DNA from 2 places in the Cellulosilyticum sp. genome. Region 1 is predicted to be linked to the other one. Evidence: riboswitches for the same ligand, from Rfam matches in the RefSeq annotation. Region 1 holds a riboswitch; the other holds the start of a gene.
The links. A riboswitch is a leader RNA that binds a small molecule or an ion and turns the genes downstream of it on or off. The one in region 1 is predicted to bind FMN.
Positions count from the first base shown of each region.

Region 2: another riboswitch for FMN. It lies ahead of AC1VAQ_RS00620 (ECF transporter S component); the one in region 1 lies ahead of ribD (bifunctional diaminohydroxyphosphoribosylaminopyrimidine deaminase/5-amino-6-(5-phosphoribosylamino)uracil reductase RibD).

Region 1 covers NZ_CEVXFV010000005.1:130,602-135,027, reverse strand. Annotated here, with positions in the region: gene AC1VAQ_RS03945 (bifunctional 3,4-dihydroxy-2-butanone-4-phosphate synthase/GTP cyclohydrolase II) at 1-649, opposite strand, end outside; gene AC1VAQ_RS03940 (riboflavin synthase) at 696-1,349, opposite strand; gene ribD (bifunctional diaminohydroxyphosphoribosylaminopyrimidine deaminase/5-amino-6-(5-phosphoribosylamino)uracil reductase RibD) at 1,349-2,446, opposite strand; FMN riboswitch at 2,677-2,792, opposite strand; gene AC1VAQ_RS03930 (site-2 protease family protein) at 2,843-3,487, opposite strand; gene AC1VAQ_RS03925 (molybdopterin-dependent oxidoreductase) at 3,820-4,426, shown strand, end outside.
Region 2 covers NZ_CEVXFV010000001.1:141,121-145,546, reverse strand. Annotated here, with positions in the region: gene AC1VAQ_RS00625 (Tex family protein) at 1-1,861, shown strand, start outside; FMN riboswitch at 1,956-2,082, shown strand; gene AC1VAQ_RS00620 (ECF transporter S component) at 2,260-2,856, shown strand; gene tsaE (tRNA (adenosine(37)-N6)-threonylcarbamoyltransferase complex ATPase subunit type 1 TsaE) at 3,054-3,473, shown strand; gene tsaB (tRNA (adenosine(37)-N6)-threonylcarbamoyltransferase complex dimerization subunit type 1 TsaB) at 3,482-4,207, shown strand; gene rimI (ribosomal protein S18-alanine N-acetyltransferase) at 4,194-4,426, shown strand, end outside.

The DNA of each region.
Region 1 (4,426 bases):
AAGTTGGCAACTTAATTTCCACAGCTTGCTCTACCCAGTTATCATATATTTTACGATATACAATAAGGTCTTCAATTGTAATAATCTTTAAATCATGTATCTTTGCAAATGCTATGAGATCATCACGTCTGGCCATGGTGCCATCTTCCTTCATAATCTCACAGATTACACCTCCTTCTTTAAATCCAGCAAGTCTTGCCAAATCTACTGCTGCCTCTGTGTGTCCTTTTCTTACCAATACGCCTCCCTCACGTGCAACAAGCGGAAACATATGTCCTGGTCTTCTAAAATCCTCTGCTTTAATGCCCTCTTCAAACAGTCTTTTGATTGTCTCTGCTCTCTCGAAAGCTGAAATGCCAGTTGTCACCTCTTTGTAATCTATAGAAACTGTAAAGGCTGTTTCATGATTATCTGTATTCTTACTTACCATTGGATTAAGTTCCAACGCTTCAGCATGTGTCTTGTTAATAGGGCAACAAATAAGTCCCTTTCCATAGGTTGCCATAAAGTTAATTGCTTCAGGCGTTACCTTCTCTCCTGCTATAAATAAATCACCTTCATTTTCTCTACTCATATCGTCAACAACAATGATCATCTTGCCTTCTCTTATATCTTGCAGTGCTTTCTCTATACTTGAAAATGCATTCATTTGACATCCTCCTTTTATAAAAATGCTATATTTGATTTCTCTACGGCTATAAAAAATTGTATTTTTCTAGAAAATCCTTGGTCAGATTTGACGCTTTTCTTATGGGTTCTTCCCTAAAGTTTAAGAGCCTTTCAATATATTTACCCACCATATCACATTCTAGATTGACTAAATCACCTTTCTTCTTCTGAAGTAAATGGGTATTTTGTGCTGTATGCGGAATAATAGAGACCTTAAAAAACGTTTGCCCTACCTCTGCTACTGTCAGACTGACACCATCTATAGCAATAGACCCCTTATACACGATATATTTTAAAATTTCTGCTGCTGCACTTACCGTAAGCCATGTGGCATTCTCATCCTTAGCAATATGGCTAATTTCACCTTGCCCATCAATATGACCACTCACCATATGTCCACCTAATCGACTTTGCAACGTTAAGGCTCTTTCTAAATGTACGAAACTTCCCTGTTGTAACTCGCTTAGATTACTTTTATTAACGGTTTCTGACATAACATCTACCTCAAAACTGTCCTTTCCTAAATTTGTTACCGTTAAGCATACACCATTTGTACAGATGCTATCTCCTAACTGTGTGCCTGCTAATACTTTTTTAGCATGAATACGTAGTTTAATTGCATGGCTACCTCTTTGAATATCTGCAATGGTTCCAATTTCTTCAACTATCCCTGTAAACATTAAACCTCCCCCTTTTTCACTTCACCAGTCATGCAAAAGTCTTCTCCCAGCTTACTGACCTCTAAGTTTTCAAGGCGAATTGCATCTTCTAGATTATAAATCCCTTTTCCTTCTACAGGTGTTTTAGCCGTTTCACCCCCTATTATTTTAGGACTAATATAACATTTCACTGCATCTACAATTCCCGATTGTAAAGCTGCTGCATTTAATGTAGCCCCCCCTTCTAATAAAATGCTATCGATGCCCTGTTCCCCAAGCTTTTTCATCAGCTCTTTTAAATCCACATGATTTTCCTTAGCTTTAGTTTCTATAATCTGTACGCCTGCCTTCTTAAGTATCTCCTTCTTTGCTTCAGGTGCTCTGCTTGTAGTAGCTACAATCAATTGATTTGTCATAGCATTTTGTACAAGATGACTTTTTAGACTCAGCTGAAGCTGACTATCTACTACAATAGGAATAGGATTTCTCCCACCTTCTATTCTGCAAGTTAAAAATGGATTGTCTAGGATTGCAGTTCTACTGCCGACCATAATTCCCATGAGCTTATTTCTTAATCTATGTACATCACATCTTGCTTCTTCTCCTGTAATCCATTTTGACTGCCCTGTTGCTGTTGCAATTTTCCCATCTAAACTCATAGCTGTTTTCATCACTACATATGGCATTTTTGTCACAATGTATTTCATAAACACTGCATTTAAACGGTGGCATTCTTTTTCTAGTACCCCCACTGTTACTGCAATACCTGCTTCTTGTAGTTTTCTAATCCCACGTCCTGCTACTAAAGGATTTGGATCTAAGCTCCCAATTACAACGTGGCTTACTTTTTCTCTTATGACAAGTTCTACACAAGGCGGTGTCTTGCCATAGTGGCTACATGGTTCTAGCGTCACATATAAGGTGGCACCTTCTGCACTTTCGTTGCAATTTTTAAAAGCATTTACTTCCGCATGTGCCTGCCCATATGCCATGTGATAACCTTCTCCAATAATCTTGTTGTCCTTTACGATAATAGCACCTACCATAGGATTTGGATTAACCCTTCCTTCACCTAACTTTGCAAGTGCCAATGCTTTTGTCATATAATACTGATCCATACGTCACCTTCTTTGCGAATTCAGGCTCATTAAGCTTAAAATAAGCATAAAAAAAAGCCTTATCATAAGGCTTCAGGTTTTATCTCCCAAATTGAACCAAAGCTGCACAAATTAACTTTCAAATTCAAAAAATTAAATACAGCTAAAAAATAAAGTTAAACTTTCCTAACTTTATAAAAAAACTCTGAAATAATACTATTTCAGAGTGATGGCTCAATTATGTCACGTTATTTTTGCTTCTTCCATCCAGACTTTACTGTCGGCTTCGGAGTTTCACCGAATCTGCCATTTACGGCTCGCGGGCTTTACCGCCGGTAGGGAATTTCACCCTGCCCTGAAGACTTATTTGATTAACACTAAGTATACTCACTTCAATTTAGTGTGTCAATATATTTTTTATGATAATCCTAAAATCATAGCCACACTATGCCAAATCCCATTTGTTATGCCACTATGTAATAAATCTAGTGGTTTATCTAATATATTTGTGATAAGTAAAAGCATTAAAATGCCTTGACCATAACGCTCATAGCGCATAAAAGCAAAATACTTGTCTGTTGGTAAAAGTGCACCTACAATTTTAGAGCCATCAAGAGGTGGGAATGGAATTAAATTAAAACTTCCAAGACCAATATTAATAATTGCTAAGTAGTTTAAAAATGTAAATAAATTAACCACAAAGTCATCTGCATATCCCCCTGTTGTTTTTAAAATCACACCCATGCCAAACATACTTAAAAATGCAATAACAAAGTTAGTTAGCGGCCCAGCCAATGCTACGAGTACCATTCCTAACTTTTTATTTTTATAGTAGTTTGGATTTACCATGACCGGTTTTGCCCAACCAAAATGGAAAAAAATCAGACAAAGTGTGCCCACAGGATCTAAATGATGCAGTGGGTTTAACGACAACCTTCCTCTTGCTTTAGGCGTTGGGTCTCCACATAAATGAGATACAAAGCCATGTGCATACTCATGCAAGCAAATCGCAATTAGTACCGCTGGTACTGTATAAATTAATTGTTCAAATAAATCACTCATGCTATATCCTCTCTATTTTACTTATACTATAGAGAAACCAACTAAAAACTTGAAATATACATGTACGTAAATTGTTTTCTCCCAATGATTTCACATGACTAAAAAGTATGAATAACTAAATTTTATAAATGTGAAATCTATATAAATCCTATAGCTATTTTGTCTCGCTATAGATTTTAATTTTATAGTATGTTTCTCTATCATTTTTTATATCTTATCATTTTATTATATAGACACTATAAATGTCTTGTCAAAACATTATATTTTCTCTTTATCTAATCTATTATATAATAAAATACATATTTACTATCTTACATGAATAAAGGAGTCTTATGAAAAAAATCAGTCACGGATGTACATTAGATTGCTTTGATTGTTGCAAGTTTAATGTATATGTCGAAAAAAATAAAGTTATAAAAATAGAGGGCGACCCTCTACACCCTTATACCAAAGGATTTATTTGCAAAAAAGGGCTTGCGCATTTAGACCGCTTAACCCATCCTAATCGCCTTACCAAACCACGCCTAAAAGTGGGGGAATCTTGGCAAGAAATTTCTTTTGAAGAAGCACTTGAACTAATGGCAAATAAGCTAAGCCATTATAAAAATACCTATGGCAGCCAAAGTGTTCTTTATTATGAACAATACGGTAATGGTTCTCTTTTAAAAAGCATTGGTGACTTATTCTTTAACTTTTATGGCGGTGCCACAAAACAAAAAGGGGGGCCTTGCTGGAGTGCAGGCATTGCTGCTCAAAAAGCTGATTTTGGAGATAGCAAAAGTCATGCCTTAGAAGATATGCTAAATAGTAAAGCCATCTTCGTTTGGGGAAAGAATCCTGCTTCAACTACCATTCATACGATGCAAATGCTTAGAAAAGCAAAAAAACAAGGTATTCCTATTATTGTCATTGATCCAATCTATACGCAGACAGCACAAC
Region 2 (4,426 bases), on a different contig from region 1:
TACAGAAGTTGAAGATTTATATATGCCTTATCGTCCTAAAAAACGTACGCGTGCGACTATTGCCAAGGAAAGAGGATTAGAGCCACTAGCAGCAATAATTAAGGAGCAAAGGGCAAATAACATAGAAGAGCGCGCTATGCAGTTTGTAAATGAAGAAAAGGGTGTAGCTACTCTTCAAGCAGCAATTGATGGGGCAAAAGACATATTAGCAGAAGAGATTTCAGATGATGCGAAGTATAGAGGTTATATTAGAAAGCTGACCTTTAATAAAGGACTAATCGTTACAAAGGCTAAAGATGAAAAAGAAAAAACAGTTTTTGAAATGTACTATGACTATAGTGAAAAAGTAAGTTCTATACCAGGCCATCGTATTTTAGCCATTAATCGTGGAGAAAATGAAAAGGCTTTAGGGGTTAAAATTGAAGCACCCATAGAAGAGATTGCTGCTTATTTAGAACGTAATGTTATTCAAAAAGAAAGTACAACAAGCGTTTTATTACAAGAAATGCTTCAAGATGCTTATAAGAGACTTATTGCACCAGCTGTTGAACGTGATATTCGTAATGAACTCACTGAAAAAGCACAAGAGGGTGCACTTGAAGTCTTTAAGAAAAATCTTTATCAGCTTTTAATGCAAGCACCTATCAAAGGACATACTGTCATGGGAATTGATCCAGCATATCGTACAGGCTGTAAGATTGCAGTTGTAGATGAAACGGGCAAGAAACTTGATAAAACGGTAGTTTTCCCAACACCACCACAAAATAAAATTGAAGAGTCTAAAGAAGTGCTTAAAGCACTTATTGAAAAATATGATGTAGATTTACTTTCGATAGGAAATGGGACAGCTTCTCGTGAAACGGAAAAATTCGTAGCAGATATGTTAAAAGAAATTGATAAGAAACTGCATTATGTTATTGTCAATGAAGCAGGGGCTTCTGTTTATTCAGCCTCTAAATTGGGTACAGAGGAGTTTCCAAATGATGATGTAGGGGTAAGAAGTGCAGTTTCAATTGCAAGACGCCTTCAAGATCCCCTTGCTGAACTTGTAAAAATTGAACCTAAGGCAATTGGAGTAGGACAATATCAACATGATATGAATCAAAAACGTTTGGAAGAGTCTTTAAGCGGTGTTGTAGAAGGTGCAGTAAATGAGGTGGGTGTAGATATTAATACAGCTTCAGCTTCCTTACTACAATATGTAGCAGGAATTAAAAAGACTGTGTCTCAAAATATTATTGCTTATCGTGAAGAGGTAGGTAGTTTTAAAAATCGTACAATGATTAAAAAGGTGAAAGGATTAGGGCCAAAAGTATTTGAGCAATGTGCAGGGTTCTTACGAATTCTTGATGGGGATAATTTCTTAGACAGCACAGGTATACATCCAGAATCCTATCATATTGCTAAGGCGCTACTTAAAGAGTTAGGCCTTAGTGAAGCTGATTTAGGAAAAGGGCAATTACATGGTTTATGCAGTAAAATTACAGATATTGAAGCTTTAGCTCAAAAGTTAGAAACAGGGGTAGCAACACTAGAAGATATTATTAAAGAGTTAGAGAAACCAGGTAGAGACCCTCGTGAAGATATGCCACAACCTATCTTACACAGTGAAGTGTTAGAGATTAAAGACTTAAAAGAAGGCATGAAGCTTAAGGGTACAGTTAGAAATATTGTGGACTTTGGTGCCTTTGTAGATATTGGTGTACATCAAGATGGACTTGTACACCTATCACAAATGAGTAATAAGTTTATTAAGCATCCGTTAGAAGTGGTTAAAGTAGGCGATATTGTGGATGTTAGTATTTTATCTGTAGATGTAGAGAAAAATAAAATATCTTTAAGTATGAAAAACGCTAAATAGAAGTATAGAATAAAATTAATAATAAAAAATAGATTAAAGTACTTGAAAAAATATTGAGATTGGCGTATAATCTAGGCAAATCAAATAAAGCAATTTAATTCTTCAGGGCAGGGTGAAATTCCCGACCGGCGGTGATAGTCCGCGACTGCATTACATAGGTAATGCACTGATTTGGTGAAATTCCAAAACCGACAGTAAAGTCTGGATGGTAGAAGAGCTAGAATGTATAAGATGAATTCGGAGAAAGTATTTTTCAAGAAATACATTTCTTTTTAAACTTAGACCATTACAAGCAACCTGTTGAAAGAATAGGTTGCTTTTTTTGATTGAATAAAAGATAGTAGTTGTTTTATTTATTATGGTTTAGGAAATCATAAGTTTAAGGGAGGATTCAGATTATGAAAGATAAAAAATTACTTACAACAGCTAATATGGTGAAAATCGGGATTTTAGGTGCATTAGCAATTGTACTTATGAGAACCTTTGAGATTCCATTGCCTATTTTTCCAAGCTTCTTAAAGATAGATTTTGGTGATGTGCCAGCGGTTATTGCAACACTTGTTATTCATCCACTAGGAGGGGTCATTGTTGTAATCATCAAGAACCTACTTGCATTATTTAACTCAAGCACTGGTGGTGTAGGTGAAATTGCCAATGTAATCGTAGGAATTGCTTATATTGTTCCTATTGCATTTATGACTAGAAAAAATGCTAGTATCAAAAATATTATTATAGGTAGTGTAATCAGTGTTATTCTTATGATGGGTGCGGGGATGATCACAAATGCCCTCATTACAATGCCACTTTATGGTGAAGAAGCATGTATAGGAATGGGTGCAGCTATTAATCCAAACATTGTAGACAAATGGACATTTTTACTATATGTAATCGCGCCATTTAACTTAATAAAAGGTGTGCTTGTTTCAATTGTAAGTACAATTTTTGTAAAGGCAATAGAACCAGCACTTAAACATTTAAGAATAAGTAGAGCTTAAGTACTTTAAAGCATTTAAAGACAAGGCATATTACGGAGCAGGAGGGATAGCTTCGTAGTAGGCCTTGTCTTTCTTTTTAAAAGCAGACAGTGTATAATTTATAGAATGCTGTCAATATTTAAAAGGAAAGAGTTGCAACTTTATAAAGTGCGTATTAGAATGAAAAAGTAATGATGTATGAGAGAGGATAATTAATAATGACCGTTTATGAAACGACTAATGAAAAGGAAACCTTTGAGATCGGATATGAAATAGCAAAGAATAGTTTAAAAGGGGATATTTATTGTTTAATAGGTGATTTAGGTGTAGGGAAAACTGTATTTTCTAAAGGATTTGCAGAAGGTCTTGGCATTACAGAGCCTATTACAAGTCCAACTTTTACAATTGTACAGGAATATGAAGGTGAAAAACCACTTTATCATTTTGATATGTACCGTATTGAAGATCCAGATGAACTTGAGATGATTGGTTATGAAGATTATTTCTATGGGCAAGGTGTTTGTCTTATAGAGTGGGCAAATAATGTAGAAGATGTTATTCCTGAAGAAGCTAAATGGATTTATATTGAGAAAGATTTAGAAAAAGGTTTTGACTATCGTAAAATAACTATAAAGTAGGTGGAAAAATGAACATATTAGCAATTGATGCTTCTGGGATTGCTGGAAGTGTAGCATATATTAGAGATGGAAAGTTAGCAGGTGAATATTATATTTGTCATAAGTTAACGCATTCTGAAACAATTATGCCTATGTTAGAGCATATGAGAGATTTAATAGGGATAGATTTAGAGAAATTAGATGCAATAGCTGTAACAAGTGGGCCAGGATCATTTACAGGTCTTCGTATTGGTGTAACTACGGCTAAGGCGTTGGCATTAGCTTTAAACATACCTGTTGTAGGGATTCCGACGTTAGATGCTTTAGCACATAATATGACACATACTACAGCAACGATATGTCCAATTATGGATGCACGTAGAAATCAAGTGTATACAGCTGTTTACAAATGGGAAGGCAGTGAACTTATGCGTTTAACAGACCATTTGGCATGTGACATGGATGAACACTTAGAAATGCTTGCAAATAGAAATGAAGACATCCTATTCCTTGGTGATGGTGTAGAGATTTATCGTGAAAAAGTTATAGCTAAGTTAGGAGAAAAGGCGTTATTTGCACCAGGTTTCTTAAATCTTCAACGTGCTGGCACTTTAGCAGAAGCAGCATGCAAGGCTTATGAAAGAGGAGAAGCTTGCGATGCAGATACATTTGTACCTATTTATCTTCGTAAATCACAAGCTGAAAGAGAACGTGAAGAGCGCCTAGCAAAGGAACAAGGTAATGGTAACTGTTAGAAGAATGACACAGGAAGATATTGAAGGCGTATATGATTTAGAATGTCGCAGTTTTAGTATCCCTTGGTCATTAGATTCTTTAAAGAAAGAAATAGAAAACCAGCTTGCGTATTACATTGTTTTAGAGTGTGAAGAAAAGATTATAGGTTACGGTGGCTTATGGGGCATATTAGGAGAAGGTGAGATTACTAATATTGCTGTAGATAGTGATTATCGCGG